DNA from 4 places in the Mesorhizobium sp. CNPSo 4689 genome. Region 1 is predicted to be linked to each of the others. Evidence: riboswitches for the same ligand, from Rfam matches in the RefSeq annotation. Region 1 holds a riboswitch; each other region holds the start of a gene.
The links. A riboswitch is a leader RNA that binds a small molecule or an ion and turns the genes downstream of it on or off. The one in region 1 is predicted to bind cobalamin.
Positions count from the first base shown of each region.

Region 2: it holds a riboswitch for cobalamin, as region 1 does, so the genes downstream of both, metE (5-methyltetrahydropteroyltriglutamate--homocysteine S-methyltransferase) here and AC04SI_RS04655 (CbtB domain-containing protein) in region 1, are expected to answer to the same signal.
Region 3: it holds a riboswitch for cobalamin, as region 1 does, so the genes downstream of both, AC04SI_RS00680 (aromatic ring-hydroxylating oxygenase subunit alpha) here and AC04SI_RS04655 (CbtB domain-containing protein) in region 1, are expected to answer to the same signal.
Region 4: it holds a riboswitch for cobalamin, as region 1 does, so the genes downstream of both, AC04SI_RS20960 (ABC transporter ATP-binding protein) here and AC04SI_RS04655 (CbtB domain-containing protein) in region 1, are expected to answer to the same signal.

Region 1 covers NZ_JBWLUZ010000002.1:387,406-392,017, reverse strand. The annotation lists gene cobD (threonine-phosphate decarboxylase CobD) at 1-235, opposite strand, end outside; gene cbiB (adenosylcobinamide-phosphate synthase CbiB) at 234-1,211, shown strand; gene cobO (cob(I)yrinic acid a,c-diamide adenosyltransferase) at 1,251-1,865, opposite strand; gene cobU (bifunctional adenosylcobinamide kinase/adenosylcobinamide-phosphate guanylyltransferase) at 1,867-2,382, opposite strand; gene AC04SI_RS04660 (CbtA family protein) at 2,375-3,163, opposite strand; gene AC04SI_RS04655 (CbtB domain-containing protein) at 3,179-3,358, opposite strand; cobalamin riboswitch at 3,395-3,591, opposite strand; gene AC04SI_RS04650 (gamma-glutamylcyclotransferase) at 3,659-4,351, opposite strand; gene AC04SI_RS04645 (aromatic ring-hydroxylating oxygenase subunit alpha) at 4,496-4,612, shown strand, end outside.
Region 2 covers NZ_JBWLUZ010000023.1:35,195-39,806, forward strand. The annotation lists partial or broken gene AC04SI_RS23745 (adenosine kinase) at 1-434, shown strand, start outside; cobalamin riboswitch at 1,912-2,111, shown strand; partial or broken gene metE (5-methyltetrahydropteroyltriglutamate--homocysteine S-methyltransferase) at 2,231-4,549, shown strand.
Region 3 covers NZ_JBWLUZ010000001.1:138,280-142,891, forward strand. The annotation lists gene bglA (beta-galactosidase BglA) at 1-58, shown strand, start outside; gene AC04SI_RS00665 (ABC transporter ATP-binding protein) at 86-1,198, shown strand; gene AC04SI_RS00670 (DUF680 domain-containing protein) at 1,278-1,517, opposite strand; gene AC04SI_RS00675 (DUF680 domain-containing protein) at 1,595-1,801, opposite strand; cobalamin riboswitch at 2,317-2,518, shown strand; gene AC04SI_RS00680 (aromatic ring-hydroxylating oxygenase subunit alpha) at 2,633-3,880, shown strand; gene AC04SI_RS00685 (FAD-binding oxidoreductase) at 3,900-4,612, shown strand, end outside.
Region 4 covers NZ_JBWLUZ010000017.1:92,687-97,298, reverse strand. The annotation lists gene AC04SI_RS20970 (FAD-dependent monooxygenase) at 1-1,392, opposite strand, end outside; gene AC04SI_RS20965 (efflux RND transporter periplasmic adaptor subunit) at 1,389-2,522, opposite strand; cobalamin riboswitch at 2,903-3,111, shown strand; gene AC04SI_RS20960 (ABC transporter ATP-binding protein) at 3,300-4,082, shown strand; gene AC04SI_RS20955 (ABC transporter substrate-binding protein) at 4,114-4,612, shown strand, end outside.

The sequences.
Region 1 (4,612 bases):
CCGCCGACGGCGCCCCATAGGCGCGCGCCGCGACCTCGGCCAGTTCACGGGCACGCGCCGCTTCCGGCAATCGCGACAGGGTGGTGGCGGGCAAATCGAAAAGCGGATAGGAGTGCGGATTGATACCCGTCGAGAGATCGACGAAAGGCTGTGGCGCGCGAGGGAAGAGCGCGCTCGCCCGGCCAAGGCTTCCGCCATGATCCACTGCAGCCATCGCTCCATCAGAAAGCTTCATGTCGATCCTGATTGCCTTCCTGTCGCTAGCCATCGAACGTATCCTGGGTTACCCGGACTGGCTGTTTGGCGCCATCGGCCATCCCGTCACCTGGTTTGGCAGGCTGATATCCTTTCTCGACCGCAGGCTCAACCACGCCACTGATTCCGACGCGCTGCGTCGCCGCCGGGGCGTCAAGGCATTGCTGGTCATCGTCCTGGTGCCGGCGGCCATCGCTTTCGCCGTGCAAATCCTGCTCTGGCAGATCTTTCCCGCCGGCCTGCTCGTCACGGCAATTCTGGCATCGTCGCTTCTGTCGCAGAAGAGCCTCGCCGAGCATGTCGAGGCAGTGGCCGATGCGCTCGATACAGGCGGGCTGACGCTCGGCCGCATCGCCGTCTCGCACATCGTCGGCCGTGATCCGGAAAAACTCGACAAGCCGGGCATTGCCCGCGCCGCGATCGAGAGCCTGGCCGAGAATTTTTCCGACGGCATCGTCGCCCCCGCCTTCTGGACCGGTGTTTGCGGGCTGGCCGGCGGCGTCGCCTACAAGGCCGCCAACACCGCCGATTCGATGATCGGCCACCGCACCCCGCGCCACGAGGCTTTTGGACGGGCGGCCGCCCGTTTCGACGATTTCATCAACCTGCCGGCCTCGAGGCTGACGGCGCTGCTGATCGTGCTCGCCGCTTTCATCGTCAAAGGCACCGACCCGCGCAACGCCTGGCAGGCCGTGCGGCGCGACGCGAGAAAGCACCGCTCGCCCAATGCCGGCTGGCCGGAAGCAGCAATGGCCGGCGCGCTTGGTCTGGCGCTGGCCGGACCGCGCAGCTATGGCGGCGTTGTCGTCGACGACGCGTTCATGGGCGAAGGCGGCCGGCGCGAGGCCGATAGCACCGACATCAGGCGGGCACTGAAGCTCTACCGGATCGCCGACTATCTGCTGATCGGGCTGTTTGCGATCCTATCGGTGGTGCTCATCTACCTGACGTTCTGAGCCGCGCCTTACCCTCCCCCTTGTGGGAGGGTAAGGCACTCAGAACTCGATCCCCTGCTGCGCCTTCACGCCGGCCGAAAAATGGTGCTTGGTCACGCCCATCTCGGTGACGAGATCGGCGGCCTCGACCAGCGCCGGCTTGGCGTTGCGTCCGGTGACGACGACGTGCAGGCCTTCACGCCGGCCTTTCAGCGCTGCGACCACCTTGTCGAGATCGAGATAGTCATAGCGCAGCGCAATGTTGAGTTCGTCGAGCACCACGAGGCTGATCGACGGATCGGCCATCAGTTCCAGCGCCCTCGCCCAGGCGGCCTCGGCGGCGGCGATGTCGCGCTTCAGGTCCTGCGTTTCCCAAGTGAAACCCTCGCCCATCGCATGCCAGACGACGCGGTCGCCGAAGGCAGCGAAGGCTTCCTTCTCGCCGGTGTGCCATTTGCCCTTGATGAACTGGACGACGCCGACACGCTTGCCGTAGCCGAGCATCCTAAGCGCCAGCCCGAAAGCGGCCGTGGTCTTGCCCTTGCCCGGACCTGTGTTGACGATCAGCAGGCCTTTCTCGATCGTCTTGCCCGCCACCTCGGCATCCTGCACCGCCTTGCGCTTGGCCATCTTGGCGCGATGGCGTTCCTCGTCCTTGGGATCGATATCGGTCATCTCACTTCACCTTCAGCGGCAGCCCCGCCACCATCAGCAGCACCGTGTCGGCAATTGCCGCAACCTGCTGGTTGAGGCGGCCCGCGGCATCTCGAAACCGACGGGCAAGCGCATTGTCCGGCACGATACCCTGGCCGACTTCGTTGGAAACCACAAACCACGGCCCGCGCGGCCGCGACAGCACATCCGCCAGCCGCAGGCATTCGACCTCGACGTCGTTCTCGGCCAGCATATGGTTGGTCAGCCACAGCGTCAGGCAGTCGACCAGCACCGGCTGCCCGTCGGGCAAAGCCGTGAGCGCGCCGACAAGATCGAGCGGCGCGTCCACGGTCGCCCAGCCTTCACCACGCCGCGAGCGGTGCAGCGCGATGCGCTCGCGCATCTCCTGGTCATAGGCTTCCGCGGTGGCGATATAAGTCCAGGGCGCCGGCCCTGCCGTCGCCAGAGTTTCGGCATGCGCGCTCTTGCCGGAGCGCGCACCACCGATGATGAAGGTCAATCCTTTGCGATCAGGCAAAGCTGTCGCGCAGGCTGGTCGCCGTGCCGGTGAAGCGTCCGCGCACCACGCCGACGACGGCGCCGAGCACCAGCCAGAACACCAGGTTGGTCACCGTCACCGCCACCACGAACTGGTGATGCAAGCCTTCGGGGATCGGCGTCTCAAAACTGTCGGGCTGCGGCGCGCCGACGATATGCGGCGCTACGATCAAGGCCACGGCCAGGATCGCCAGCGGCAGCGACTTGCGGAAGGCGATCAGGCCGAGACCGGCTGCGGTCGCCGCCACCGTTGCCCACCACCAGATCTGGCGTTCGGTGAGGTCGGCTGCCGGCATGGCCGGCAGTTCCGGCGGCAGGCCGAGGCCCGGCGCCAGCGTGAACGCGGCAAAACCGGCCAGCCCCCAGAACACGCCCTGGCGCCAGTTGCCGATGCCGCCGGCAAACTCCGAAACCGCGACCAGGACCAGTGCGAAGCCGATGCCGGTGACGATGTTGGCCAGCACGCTGAAGGCGAAGCGCTCGAATCCATCGGCCGGCGCCCAGCCTTCGCCCTCCGCCGGAGCCGCCGCCTCAGCCGGCGCCGGTGCGGCGCTGCTCATGGCATTGGTATCCGTAGCGTTGGCGGCCGGCGCCGCCGGCGCCGCGGCATGCTCATGCTGGTGGCCGCCTCCGGCCTGTTCATAGACCTCGGCCTTCAGGATGAGCGGCACGGTGGCGAAGGCCTGCATGCAGGCGAGAACGACGCCGGCCACGAGCCCTGCGATCGCCGCGATGAACACGACGTTGCGAAACAGATTCATGATGTCAAATCCTCGTCAGTGGCAGGGAAACGCCATCGAATGGCGATAGTCGTGCGCGGCATTGTGGACCGCATCGATATGCGAGAAGCCGACAACGCCGATGACGAAAATGCCCAGAAACGCGCTCAGCACGAGCTGCGTGAAACGCGACTGCGAGGAGACGGAAGCGCCGAGAGAGACCGAAGCGGTATTCATGTCTTGTCCTTTCGCCCTCCACCCGAGGGCACAGAAGTCAGTTCCCTGTCGCCGGCAGGTCTCCTGGCTCGCGGATCAGCGCCCTTCCCCACCTTCCCGAAGAAATATCTTCAGTGGCTTATGGAGAGGACTACCGCACACAGTTGCGGGGGCAGCCACGGCATTGGGCGATTTTTTTGCCCGCACCGCATTCCCTCTTGGCTCCAAACGGAACCGACGACAGTTCGTGACTATACGAAGAATCGCCGCGCCCGGCAAACCAAATTCCGCCACCGGCCATCGCGAAAGCGGCGCATAGCTCTATCCCCGCAATGCAGCGATCCGCTCAGCCACCAGATGCTGCAACCGCCACAGATGGCGGTCGTGAATGCCGCGCTGCTCCAGATTCTTCACCGTGTTGTAGAGATAATCGGCGCCGGAGCCCCAGTGCCCGCACGACGTCGCCAGCCTTTCGACCACCTCGTCTTCGTCGAGCGGCCCGGCATAGGTAGTGCCCTTGCGGTTGATGACGAAAGCCAAGCCCTTGAGCGGCCCGCTGTCGCTCGCCAGCGTGAGCAGGCGCGGATGGTAGCTGGTCGGCTTCAGCGTCACTGCGCGCCGCAAAAGCTTGTCGAGTTGCTGGCGCCGATCACCATCGCCCAGCCGAAAGGCGACGCCCTTGCATTGCCCGCCGCGGTCCAGCGCCATCATCAGGCCGGGCTGATCCTTGGTGCCGCGCCAGCGGGTCATCTTCATGCAGAAGGAGCGGTGCCAGCCGCGCGCCACCGCCACCCGCTCCTCGACATGATCGATTTCGGGCTTCCAGATCAGCGACCCATAGCCGAACAGCCACAGTGGCTCGGTGGCGGGCAGTTCCGCCTCGAGCGCGTCCACCATCGCCTCATAGTCGCTGTCGCCCAGATGCGCGGCGTCCGGGTCTGGTCCGGTGTCCTCGACCTGCCGATGGCAGCGGGCGACCAGCTCTTGCGTGAGCGACATCGTTCTTGCGGACATGACTTGCGACCTGGGCGACCAACGGAATGCCGGAGAGGATGAATCGACCATAAAGTTCGCGATCGCGAGCCACAATGGCGGCGGCGCGCGCCAATTGACAAAGGTCCCGGCCGGGTGTCGGCTGCTCCATCCAGGGAGCCAGCCATGCAACCCGATCAGACGGAACGCGACCTCTATAATTGTTTGACGCGTCTCGAGCCGACGCTGCCGTCGCCGGCCTATTGGGACGCTCATGCCTACCAACGCGATCTCGACGCCATC
Region 2 (4,612 bases), on a different contig from region 1:
TGTCGGATTCGTTCTGCGTCGACCGCTACCGGGACGAGTTCCTCGAGCTGATGCGCTCGGGCACCGTCGACATCGTCTTTGCCAACAGCCACGAGATCAAGTCGCTCTACCAGACCGCTTCCTTCGACGACGCGCTGGCGGCCATCCGCAAGGACTGCAAGATTGCCGCGGTCACCCGCTCCGAAAAAGGCTCGGTGATCGTGCGCGGCGACGAGACCGTCACCATCCAGGCAACAACGATCCGCGAACTGGTCGACACCACCGGCGCCGGTGACCTCTACGCCGCCGGCTTCCTCTATGGCTATACGCAAGGCCGCGACCTCAAGACCTGCGGCGACCTAGGCTCACTGGCCGCCGGACTGGTGATCCAGCAGATCGGCCCAAGGCCGAGGCAGACCCTGCGCCACGAGGCGGAACTGGCGGGGTTGCTGTAGGTGAAGCGGCAAGACCAGATCCACCCGGTGCAAGCTGTTCAATGAACAGCGCGGGCAAACAGGGATCTCAGGATCCGAGGCAGTAGGATGAAGGCTATGTCGGCACCTTTCGAGACCGGCAAGTGGCGGCGCACCTGACCAGATGACTCGTGGGCCGCTTGACTGGGCGTCAAGCTTGATGCCGCGCGTGCAGTGGGGGATTTTTTGAACAGTCTCCTCTGAGCGACTGCTGGGTTGCTGCTGTTTCAATCTCGTCCCGACAAAGCGCAGTCCTCCGAATCCCGGAAGCGGCGTCGCATCTCCGCGCCGCCCGAGGGGATCACCGTAGTGCCTTCACTGCCGCTTCGACATCTTTGTTTTCTACACACTTCAGGTCTGCATGATGGGTGACATGCAGCAACTCGGAACTGGCCCAGCCAGCTGTCGGGGGGGCGTCAGGAGGCATAGCGCCTCGAAAAGCGCTCCTCGACGCCCTGATATTGTCCTGCAGAGGCATCGACCGCCCTATCCATCGTCGCACCCGCTTCGGCCATGGGCAGCCCTATTCTGCCTCATCTGCTGCGCGCTTCACCCGGCGGACAGCAGACAGCGAAGCCTCCACGGCCGCGAAAATCTCGCGACGGCGGCTCGATTGCACGACCGGCCCGCCATTTTGGGGAGACGTCCAGTGCTGCTGCCTGGCGTCGACCTCGCCCTTCATCTATTGACCGCATGTTGCCTCGTCCTCTGAGCCGGCCAAGCCTCCCGACAGCCGGATAGATGATGACGATCCCCTCCCTGAGAATCTCTCGATTGAAAGCGTGACGATCTACGCCGTCTTATTTCCTCCGGCCTATCGCGTTCCGTCTGCGGTTCTGCCGAGCACGCGGCGAAACGCAGTCACTCTACCGTGCAACACTCAACGGAAATACGACAGGCGCACCAGAAATGGTGGGGTCTGTGTCAAAGATTTCTAGGCAAGCCCTCGAGAGCGAAACGGCATCTCTTGGTTTTGGCGTGAGCAAGCTTTGCCTTTTTGGCGCTCGCACGCTTCGAGGTTGGACCCCCGCAGCCGATCCCGTGTGTATGAGTGTAATGTGTGCAGAGCCGGATATTCCAAATGCGGGCAGAAACTGTCTGACCTGAGAAGAGACATAGGCACGTTGCCGATACGTCTTGCGTCTTGGCCTTTGGATTTCAGGAAGTCAGGGATGTGGGCCCCTCGATTCGGCGCTGAGGATAGCCATTGATGATCGCCCGCATGTAGGGATCGGATCGACGCCGCCGATTTGGCAGGCCGCGGTAGGCTCGAAGAGCAAGCCGGCCGGAGTTCTCCATGTCTACTGGGCATCGGGCGGTTCGATGTGTGGTCTGATTTACCAGTCGATCCGCGGGTTCGCAGTTACTCGCTCTTGTTGCGGCCTTTTGCGAAAACACCAACATTTCACATAATGACATAAACATTTCTTTATGCGACATTGACACACGGTTCCTGCTGTGGTTGTCTGCATGCCGTGGTTCTCCGTACGGCACTGCCGCATGGAGCTAAGAGGGAAGCCGGTGCGAGGCCGGCGCTGCCCCCGCAACTGTTAGCGGCGAGCCAACCCCACTCATGTCACTGAGGCGAACAGCCTCGGGAAGACGGGGAGAAGCTATGACCCCGCGAGCCAGGAGACCTGCCACGACGAACTATGTCCACGGGCGGGGTGTCTCGGTGGCCGCAGCAGCCCGGCGTTCGTGCCGGTCTACGAGGCGCCTTCTTGTCCCCCACGCCCCAACCATCGGGGTATGGCATGACTGTCTCTCAGCAAATTCCTGTGGCAACGCTCGGTGTGCCGCGGTTCGGTCGCCGGCGGGAACTGAAATTCGCGCTTGAAAGCTACTGGGCCGGAAAGTCTTCCGCTGCCGACCTTCTCACGACGGCGAAAGCGCTGCGTGCCGCCAACTGGGAAGAGCAGCGCGATCGCGGGGTGTCGAAAATTCCCTCGAACGACTTCTCGCTCTACGACCATGTTCTCGACACTGCAACTATGGTCGGCGCCGTGCCGCCCCGATACGCCTGGAGTGGCGGCGAGCTCCCGCTCGACATCTACTTCGCCATGGCGCGCGGAGACCAAGGTCACACGGGGAGCTGCGGGCACTCTGGTCACGAGCGTGGGGCTGGCCCTGCCCTGATCGCGATGGAAATGACCAAATGGTTCGACACAAACTATCACTACATCGTGCCGGAACTCGACGATGATCAGACGTTCGCCCTCTCGTCGACGAAACCGGTCGATTACTTCCTCGAGGCTAAAGCCCTCGGCATTCACACACGCCCAGTCATCCTCGGACCTGTCACCTTCCTCAAACTGGCGAAGTCACCTGCCGACGGTTTCAATCCCATCGCCTTGCTGCCGCGGCTTCTGCCCGTCTACGAGCAGCTCCTGCGGAGGTTGAAACTGTCGGGAGCCGATTGGGTGCAGATCGATGAGCCAGCCCTTGTGCTGGATCTAAACCCGAACGAACGAGCTGCGTTTGAATTCGCCCTCGGGCAGCTGTCGAAGGCCACTCCCGAGCTGAAGATCATGCTGGCTACCTATTTCGGGGCGCTGGGGGACAATCTCGAGACGGCGATTTCGCTGCCCGTGGCCGGCCTGCATCTCGATCTATCACGCGCTCCCGAGCAGTTGGAGACGGTGGGTCGGCTCGCGCCTAAGGATCTGGTGCTGTCGCTTGGCTTGATCGATGGCCGCAACGTCTGGCGCGCGAACCTGCCCTCCATTCTCGATCGAATCAAGCCGATTGTCGCCGGCTGGCCCTTGGACCGCGTCGAAATTGCACCTTCGTGCTCGATGCTGCATGTGCCCATGGACCTTCGCATGGAGACGGCACTTGATGCCACGATCAGGTCGTGGCTCGCCTTCGCGGCGCAGAAGACCGACGAACTGGTAGTGCTGGCGAGGGCGCTGTCCGAAGGCAGGGATGTAGTGGCAGACGAGTTGACAGCTTCTGCCGAGGCTGCGGCTGCTCGCGCAGCGTCCGCAAAGGTTCATGATCCGCTTGTTGAAGGTCGGATCGCCGGCATTGACGACAGCATGAAGCAACGAAAAAACCCTTTCCTCGTGCGTTCCACGGTCCAGGCCCGCACGCTAAGCCTGCCTCCGTTTCCAACGACGACCATAGGATCATTCCCGCAGACGCCTCGGGTGCGCAAGGCCCGTTCCGCCCACAGGAAGGGCGAGCTCAGCTATCTCGACTACGACAGCTTCCTGCAGAACGAGACCAAGATTGCCATTCGCTGGCAGGAGGAGATCGGGCTGGACGTGCTGGTGCACGGCGAGTTCGAACGAAACGACATGGTACAGCATTTCGGCGAGCAACTGTCCGGCTTCGCCTTTACCCAGCATGGCTGGGTGCAAAGCTATGGCTCCCGCTACGTGCGCCCCCCGATCATCTTCGGCGACGTATCGCGCCCCAATCCGATGACGGTGCGCTGGTGGCAATTCGCCCAGTCGCTTACGCAAAAGCCAGTCAAGGGAATGCTCACAGGCCCTGTGACCATTCTTAACTGGTCTTTTGTCCGCGACGACATTCCCCGCTCCGAGGTCTGCCGGCAGATCGCGCTCGCCATTCGTGACGAGGTGACTGATCTCGAAAGCTGCGGCGCAAGAATAATCCAGATTGACGAGGCGGCGTTTCGCGAAGGCTTGCCGCTGCGCAAGCGCGACTGGAAAGTCTATCTCGACTGGGCGGTCGAATGCTTCCGGCTGGCCTCGACGGGTGTAGAGGACGCGACCCAGATCCACACTCACATGTGCTATTCGGAGTTCAACGCGATCATCGACGCGATCGCTGAGCTGGACGCGGATGTAATTTCGATTGAGACATCGCGCTCGGCAATGGAACTGCTGGACGCCTTCACGAGCTCCAAATATCCGAACGAAATCGGTCCCGGAGTCTATGACATCCACTCACCGCGTGTTCCGGAAGTCGCCGAGATTTCGGCCCTCCTCATGCTTGCGCGCGAGCGACTCTTAGACGGGCAACTTTGGGTAAACCCGGACTGCGGCCTCAAAACACGCAAATGGGAGGAGGTCCGCCCTGCCCTCATAAACATGGTCGCTGCAGCACGGGCGCTTCGGGAGAAAGTGCAGGCCGAGGCACGCGACCACTGTGACCCGGAAACCATGTGGGCAGCGGCCGATCTGCGCCAGGCT
Region 3 (4,612 bases), on a different contig from region 1:
TGGCACAGGCTCGGTCCGCCTCGGCGGTTACGGCGCCTGGTTCGGGCGTATCGATTAATTTGCAGGGAACCACTGGGAGGAAATCATGGCCGATGTCACGCTGAGACAGGTGAAGAAATCATACGGCAATCTGCACATTCTCCACGGCATCGACCTCGACATAAAGTCGGGCGAGTTCATCGTCTTCGTCGGCCCTTCGGGTTGCGGCAAGTCAACCTTGCTGAGGTCCATCGCCGGGCTCGAGGAGATTACCTCCGGTGAGCTCAAGATTGCCGGTGAGGTGGTGAACGACGTGCCGCCGTCGAAGCGCGGCATCGCCATGGTGTTCCAGTCCTATGCGCTCTACCCGCACATGACGGTCTACGACAACATGGCCTTCTCGATGAAGATCGGCAAGGAAAGCAAGGCTGAGATCGACAAGCGCGTGCGGCAGGCGGCCGAGATCCTGCAGCTGACCAAATATCTCGACCGTCTGCCCAAGGCGATGTCGGGCGGCCAGCGCCAGCGCGTCGCTATCGGCCGCGCCATCGTGCGCAATCCGAAAGTGTTCCTGTTCGACGAACCGCTGTCGAACCTCGATGCGGCACTGCGCGTCGCCACCCGCATCGAGATCGCCAAGCTGAAGGAATCGATGCCGAATACGACGATGATCTACGTCACCCACGACCAGGTCGAGGCGATGACGTTGGCGGACCGCATTGTCGTACTCAAGGAAGGCCATATCGAGCAGGTCGGCACGCCGATGGAGCTCTACAAGCGACCGGGCAATCTGTTCGTCGCCCAGTTCATCGGCTCACCGGCGATGAACATCCTGCCGGCGACGGTCGACAAGACCGGCACCCCGACCGTCGTCAGCCATGTCGGTGGCCGCAAGGCAACGGTGCCGATCGCCACGCCGGCGTCGGCGAAGGGTGCTGCGGTCAGCTTCGGCGTGCGGCCTGAGGATCTGGTGATTGCTACCGGCGCGGACTATCTGTTCGAGGGAACGGTGGACTATGTCGAGCAACTCGGCGAGGTCCAGCTCGTCTATGTCGATATCGGCCGCGCCGACCTGCCGCTGGTGACCAAGATGCCGGGCAATGTCGAGGTCAAGCGCGGGGCGACACTGCGGCTGAGCGCGGACGCCGGCGACCTGCATATCTTCGACGCGGACGGCCACTCCTTCTCGCTCCACGCGCCGGAAGTGAAGGCGGCCTAACGTCAGGCCATTCGGCATCGCATAAAAACAAGAGCGGCGGGCCAGGCCCGCCGCTCTTGTTTGCTAGCAACTTCGGCGGTTAGCGATTGCCGAAGAGGTTGCGGTCGCTGCCCTGGGGCGCTGACTTTTGCACGTCGCCCGACGAATTCAGCAGCTTGTAGACCGGCGACTCGGTGTTGCGCACCGACGAGGTCTGCGTGGTGTCGATGTTGGCGGTCGTCTGCTTGTTGACGGCACTCGAACCAACACTGTCGTTATTGGCATAGGCGCTGCCAGCGGCGATCAGAAGCGCGGCGGCGGTAAGGACAATCTTCTTCATTTTGGGCACTCCTGGATTTCAGATCCCGGAGCGGCGGACTTGACCGCCGCTCTGCGTCTCGTCTTGGGATCGACTGTTTAGTTGTTGCCGAAAAGGTTGCGGTCGCTGCCCTGAACGACGGGCTGGTTGTCGGCATGGGCCGGCTTCTGGATCGAAGCGGTATGCGAGCTGTCGACTGCGGCGGCAGGCTGGTTCGCACCGTTGGAACCATAATTGTCGCTACCAGCGAAGGCGCTGCCGGAAATGGCCAGAAGGGCGGCGGCAGTGAGAACAATCTTTTTCATTTTTTATACTCCAGTATTTTCAGTTTTTTCGTCCGTCTAGCGGCGTGTCTTGGGAAGAAAATCGCGTCGTTCGGACAGCCCCGATGTGGGAAAGCCAGGTGGCGGTTTCCAATCACGAAGTTGTTTCGCTTGGACCATGACTCTGCATCTTGAAATTGTACCAGAGCCTACTACCACCAAGCTTTTTATCAACTTTATCAATTGGTTATCAAAAAGCCACCTATGCATCACCAACAGTGTCGGAGTGCCAGCGTTCACACCGTCCTGCACGCACCGTCAACAGAAACGAACCGTTCGGTTCGATTTCAGAATCCTCTAATAGTCACTTTTTGATACTATTAACCCTTTCGACGCCGGCTAACTCCCGATCGGCTGGCGATTCGTGACGGGCGCCAAGTGCGGCAAAAGCGGGAGATCGGCCTTCCCTAGGAGATGGGCTGCGGTATTCACATTCCGTGTCGCGCCCGCATGGATACGATGTCGCTTTCATGCCGCCACCGAACCGGCCGTCGTGATTAGATCATGGCATCTCAGGTGCCGCTTGGTGACGACGAAGCGGAGAATTGGGAAGCCGGTCAAAACCCGGCGCTGCCCCCGCAACGGTGGTGGAGTTCAAGTCGCAACGGGAGACCACTGGGCCACAAGCCTGGGAAGGTGTCGCGACCGTCCGCAAGGACACTCCAGAGCCCGGAAACCAGCCCGAGATTTCTAGACTCGACTGATCGCGGTGGGCGGTCAAGAGGTGGATGGTGCATGTCCGGCCTGGCGCCGGGTTGCCGCTAATCTTTCCTCCATCACCACCAGTTCAGTCCTTGAACACGAGGACAGGACATGGATGCGCGCAACGACATGCTGAGGCTGCTGCACAGCCGCAAGCAGGGCTACTCGCTGGAACAGCCCTTTTACACCGACGCCGATTTCTTCAAGCTCGACATGGAACTGATCTGGTATCGCGACTGGCTGTTCATAGGCCATGACTGCGAACTGCCGAAGCCCGGCAGCTTCATCACCGCCCAGATCGGCGACTATCCGGTCGTGCTGGTGCGCGACCAGCAAGGCAAGATCAACGCCTTCCACAATTCCTGTCGCCATCGCGGCAGCCGCGTCTGCAACACCGAGAAAGGCACCGCTGCCAAGCTCGTCTGCCCCTATCACCAGTGGACCTACGAACTCGACGGCCGGCTCCTGTTCGCCCGGCAGATGGCCGATGGTTTCGACAAGAGCCAGTTCAGCCTGAAGCCGGTCGCTTGCGAAAGCGTCGGCGGCTACATCTTCATCTGCCTGGCAAAAGAGCCCGCCGACTTCGCGCCGATGCGCGCCATGATCGAGCCCTATCTGCTGCCGCACCGACTGCGCGAGGCGAAGGTCGCCTTCGAATCGACCATCGTCGAAAAGGGCAACTGGAAGCTCGTCTGGGAAAACAACCGCGAGTGCTATCACTGCGCCGGCAACCACCCCGAACTCTGCAAGACCTTCCCGGAAGCGCCGACGGTGACCGGTGTGCAGGGCGCCGACAGCGACCCCGAAATGCTGGCGCACTGGGCGAAATGCGAGGCGGCGGGCCTCCCTAGCAAGTTCCGCATCGACCCGGCCGGACAATATCGCGCCACCCGCGCGCCGCTGCTGCGCGATGCCGTCAGCTATACGATGAACGGCAAGCGGGCAGTGACGAAGAACCTGTCCGACACAGTCTCGGCCGACCGGATCGGCACCTTGATGCACTATCACTACCCGACGACATGGAACCACATTCTCATCGACCACGCGGTGACCTTCCGCGTGCTGCCGATCAGCGCCACGGAGACCGCGGTGACGACGAAGTGGCTGGTCCACAAGGATGCGGTCGAAGGCGTCGACTACAACCTCGAAGAACTCACGCATGTCTGGACCGAAACCAACGATCAGGACCGCCGCATTGTCGAGGAAAATGCCTTCGGCATCCTGTCGCCGGCTTATGAGCCCGGCCCCTATTCGGAACTGCATGAGGGCGGCGTCATCCAGTTCGTCGAATGGTACGCGGCCTTCATCGGCCCGCGCCTTGCCGAAGGCGGCCGGCCGGCGCTGCGCAGCGTCGCCTGAGGGGTGGGGGATGAACGCGATGACCGACCTCGGGCTTTACCGCCACCTCGACGAGATGGCGCCCTGGAACGACAGGCTGCAGGTGTTGGAGGTGATCGGCGTCGCCGACGAGGCGCCCGACGTCAAGACCTTCACCTTCCGCTCCGACAACCAGACCTGGTTCCGCTACAAGCCGGGCCAGTTCGTGACGCTGGAACTGCCAACCGCCGGCGGCCCGCTGATGCGCACCTACACGCTGTCGTCGTCGCCGTCGCGGCCGTTTTCGATCGCGGTGACGGTGAAGGCGCAGGCCGGCAGCCTCGGCACGCGCTGGATGTTCGATCATCTGAAGCCAGGCACCCACGTCAAGGCCTATGGACCGGTGGGCGACTTTTCGCTGCACAGCCATCCGGCGGCGAAATACCTGTTCATCTCGGCCGGCTCCGGCGTCACGCCGATGATGTCGATGCTGCGCTGGCTGAACGACTGCGCGCCATGGACCGATGTCGGCTTCGTCAACTGCGCCCGGCGGCCGGAAGAGATCATCTTCCGCAAGGAACTCGAATTGCTGGGCAGCCGCATGCCCGGCCTGTCGCTCGGCTTCATGATCGAGGAACGGTCGAGCCGTGAAGGCTGGTTCGGCCATATGGGCCGTATCGATGCCATCCGCTTGCCACTGCTGGCGCCCGACTTTCGTGAGCGAGAGATCTTCTGCTGCGGCCCGGATCCGTTCATGCGCGCGGTGCGCGGCAT
Region 4 (4,612 bases), on a different contig from region 1:
CGCCCTGTCCGACCAGGCAAAGACGTGGACGGGAATACCGGTCGCGGCGAGCATCGCCTGGAACGCGGCATTCGCCTCGCCATAGACATGCACCTGCCAGTCGAGCAAATGCAGCGACTCGAAGTTGTCGCCGCTGGCCGTGGCGACATAGGGCAGGCGGTCGCCGCCGTGGATCGCGCCGGCCTTGCCACTGCTGATCGCGCTGGCACGATACTGGATCCGGGTCTGCGAGATCATGCCGAAAAAGGCACGCGATCCGGCAGCCGTCCCAAGAACCACGCGCAGGATCTTCGGCATCAGATAGCGGCGGAACAGGCCGACCAGCCGCGAGCGGCTGGTGGCGACACGGAACACCTTGTCCGTGCTATCGATCAGCAGCCTGGCAAAGGCGATGCGCTCCGGCTCGTAGCTGTCCAGCAGGCGCTTGTCGGCGCGGCCTTGCAGCACCGCCGCCAGCTTCCAGGCGAGGTTGACCGCATCGCCCATGCCGGTATTCATGCCCTGGCCGCCGGCTGGGCTGTGGATGTGGCCGGCGTCGCCGGCAAGGAACACGCGGCCGATGCGGAAGCGCTCGGCGACCCGGTGATGCACGCGATAGGTCGAGAACCAGTTCACCTTGTCCACCGCAATGCCGGTGTCGCGCTCGACATCGGCGCGGATCGCCTCGAAGGTGATCGTCTCGTTCGCTTCGTGCGCCTTCGGCACGACGCCGATCAGCCGCAGCGAGCCGGATTGCCTGACCGGCATGACGATGGCGAAGCCATAGGCGCTGACCGTGGTGTCCATGCCGTTAGGGGTCACCGCGCCGCTGCCATCGACGTCGGCGACGTAGAAGGACTGCTCATAGGTGCCGCCGGGAAAGCCGATGGCCAGCCCATGGCGCACGGCGCTCCGGGCGCCATCGCAGCCGACGAGATAGGCGGCACCGACGGTCTCGGTCGCGCCTTGCTTGTTCAAGGTGGCGACAACCGTGCCGCCCGTGTCCTCGAAGGCGACCAGTTCGGTGTTGCGCTCGACCCTGACACCGGCACGCTCGAGATGCGTGATCAGGATGCGTTCGTGAATGTCCTGCGGCAGCGCGAACGCAAAGGAGTATGGACTGACGCCCTGGCCGAAGTCGCTGAGCGGAAGCCTGGCGGCGACGCCGGCCGGCGTGCGCACGGTGAGCTGCTCGACCCTGACGCCGGCGGCGAGTATGTCGTCGACGATGCCGATCTGGCGGTGGAATTCCAGCGTGCGGGCCTGAACGGCCAACGCGCGCGAGGTTTCGCCCGGGCCTGCATCCTTGTCGAAAATACGCACCTGGACGCCGAGGCGGGTGAGCCACAGCGCAAGCGTCAGTCCGGTTGGCCCGGCGCCGGCAATCAGCACTTGAGTCTGCGAGGCACTCATCTGGTTACTCCTTCGGTGAGGCGAACCTTTTCGTGTTCGCGAAGCCGGTTGACGCCGGCGGTGACGACAATGTCGCCCTCGGCAAGGCCGTCGCTGACGACGACGCGGTCAGTCTCGTAGCGGGCAATGGCGACCGGCTTGAGTTCCACAGTCGAGGACGCGGCCACCACCCAGACGGCGGGCTTGCCGTCCTTGTCGAACAGCGCGCTTCCCGGCAGGACCACGACGGGGGCGCTCATCGTGTTGACGCGGCCGGCGACGCTGCTGCCGAAGCGCATTTCGTCGGGGGTGTCGCGCAGCGAGACCTTGACCTGGAAGGTGCGGGTCGCGACGTCGGCCACCGGTGCGACCTCGCGGATGGCGCCGATTGTCGCGATCGCCGGATTGCTCAGCAGCGAGACCTTGATTTCAAGGGGACGCCTTGCATTTCCGCCGGTCGAGAAGGCTGCCTCGGCGATGGAGAAGACGGCGTCGCGGGCCGCTGGATCGGCGACCCGCGCCACCATCTGCCCGGCGTTGACGACTTGGCCCGCTTCGGCGCCGGTCGCGGTCACCATGCCATCGAAATCGGCATGCAACTCGGTATAGGCGAGCTGGTCCCTGGCCATCTCGAAGCCGATCCTTGCCGATTCAAGCTTGGCCTCGGCCGATCGCAGGCTCTTCAGCGTTGCATCGTGATTGGCCCTTGTTGCAAAGCCCTTGGCGAGAAGTGCCCCGATGCGGGCCTCGGCGGCACTGGCTTCGACCAGAACGGCCTCGGCGGCGGCGACGTCGGCCTTGGCGCTGGCGAGGCGGTTGCGATAGTCCTGGTCTTCGATGCGGGCGAGGACATCGCCCTTCTTCACCATCTGGCCGACCTCTGCTGAGCGCTGCACGAGCTTGCCGGACAGCCGGAAGCCAAGATCGCTTTCGCGCTGCGGCCGGATCTCGCCGATGGCGATGCGCTCGTCGGCCTGCGGGGCAGGCTTCACCGCCATGGCCCGGACAAGCTTGGCTTCGGGCACGTGCGGTTCGACCGCCGCGGCCTCGCCCTTTGCGCCATACCAGACGACTGCGGCGGCGCAGGCAAGTGCTGCCAAGGATGCGGCGACGAGACGATGCTTTCCGCGCCTGTTGTGCAAGAGTGTCATGTTGTCTCCTTACCCGATGTTGCGGCCTGCGCCGGGCAAGGGCGCGTTAGCCGAAGATCCCATTGGCCGGAGAAGAACCGGGGCGATCATTAAGTTTGATCCCAGGGACCGGCGCCCGTCTTGACCAGCACGATCCTATTCGCCTTTTCGGGCCCTGAAATCCCGATCGGGTTCTGAAAGTTTTCCGATGTTTTGGCGCCAGCCCCCCAAGACGCCGGGCCTGTCGATATGCCTGGACATCGAGGGAAAGAGGAAACGTCGGCCGCTGGTGTTGACAGCATATGGCAGCGCTTGTTACGTAATGTTATTACATATGCAGCCTACCGAAGGCGAACCGATGCCTGCAATCAAAAAACCATTGCGGCGCGATCAGGGGAAACCTACGGTAGAAAAATGATGGTCCCCGAGCCGAAAGGCGAGGGGTGAAAAGGGAACACGGTGAGACCCGCTTTCGGGTCGAGGCCGTGGCTGCCCCCGCAACTGTAAGCGGCGAGCAACATCCGCAAATGCCACTGGCCGGCAAGGCTGGGAAGGCAGGATGAAGCCGAGACCCGCGAGCCAGGAGACCTGCCATCAGCACGAGTTGACCGGACGGGGTGTGCCGGGAGGAGACGTAGCCATCGGTCTGTCGTCCGATCGGCCCAGCTTCCTTCCGTCGCCAGTTTTGGAAAGTGACGGAAATTTGGAAGCCTCCATCCATCGCATCATCGTGTGCCCGCTTTGCCGCGATTCAACCGGGCTGGCTCGCATCCCCGCTTCGAGGCCGGGGCTGAGCCGATGATGCTGCTCGAAGCCCGCGACGTGAGCGCGACGGCGAATGGCCGCCGCCTGGTGAATGGGGTAAGCCTGTCGGTTGCGTCAGGCGATCGCCTGGCCATCATCGGTCCCAACGGCGCCGGCAAGACCACGCTTTTGCGCATGCTGTGCGGCGCGCTGCAGCCAAGCACCGGCGAGATGCGTCTGTCGGGGCGCCGTCTCGACCGGATCACGCCGGCCGAGCGGGCGCTCAACATGGCGGCCGTCGGCCAGACCGACCAGCCAGATCCGCGGCTCGCCTTGATCGACTATGTCGAGCTTGGCCGCGTCCCGCATGCCGGCATGAGGCGCCTGCGCGAAGATCGCGACATCGTCGTCGACGCGCTGCGCCGGACGGGGCTGCTGCCGCTGCTCGGCCGCAGCATCGGCTCGCTCTCCGGCGGCGAGCGTCAGCGCGCGCAACTGGCTAGAGCCTTCGCCCAGGAGCCAAAGATACTGTTCCTCGACGAGCCGACCAACCATCTGGATCCGCGCGCCCGCGGCGAGCTGCTCGAACTGGTCGCCGGCTTCGGCATGTGCGTGGTCGCGGTGCTGCACGATCTCGCGCTGGTGGCGCCCTTCGCCACCCGGGTCGCGGTGATGAACGACGCCCGGCTGCATGCGCTGGCGCCGCCGCGCGAGGCGCTGACCCAGCAGCTCATCCGCGACGTGTTCGGCATAGATGTCTTCCGCCTGCGCCATCCGACCGAAGACCGCGAACTCACCGTCTTCGACGTTCCCAACCGCGCCGCCTCGCCATCCTGAACGGACATTTCCTCAACCAAGGAGCCACCTCGTGAAACGCCTCGCCCTCTCTCTTGCCTTTTCGCTCGTCGCTTCGGTGGCCTTTGCCTTCCCGGTCACCGTCGACAGCTGCGGCAAGAAGCTCTCCTTCGATGGGCCGCCGAAGCGCGCCGTCATCCATGATCTCAACATGGCCGAGATGGCCTTCGCGCTGAAGCTGCAGCCATCGATCGTCGGCCTGACCGGCATCACCGGCTGGTACAAGGTCGGTCCCGAATTCAAGCAAGGCTCGATCCCCGAACTGGCGCCAAAGTATCCGACGCTGGAGAACCTCGTTGCCGTCGAGCCCGATTTCTTTTTCGCCGGCTGGTACTACGGCATGAAGCCGGGCGGCGAGGTGACGCCCGACACGCTCGCCCCGCACGGCATCAAGACGCTGGTGCTGACCGAAAGCTGCGTCCATCTCGACAAGGACCGTCCCGCCGCCTCGATGGACCTGCTCTACGGCGACGTCGAAAAGCTGGGCAAGATCTTCGGTAAGGAGGCTGAGG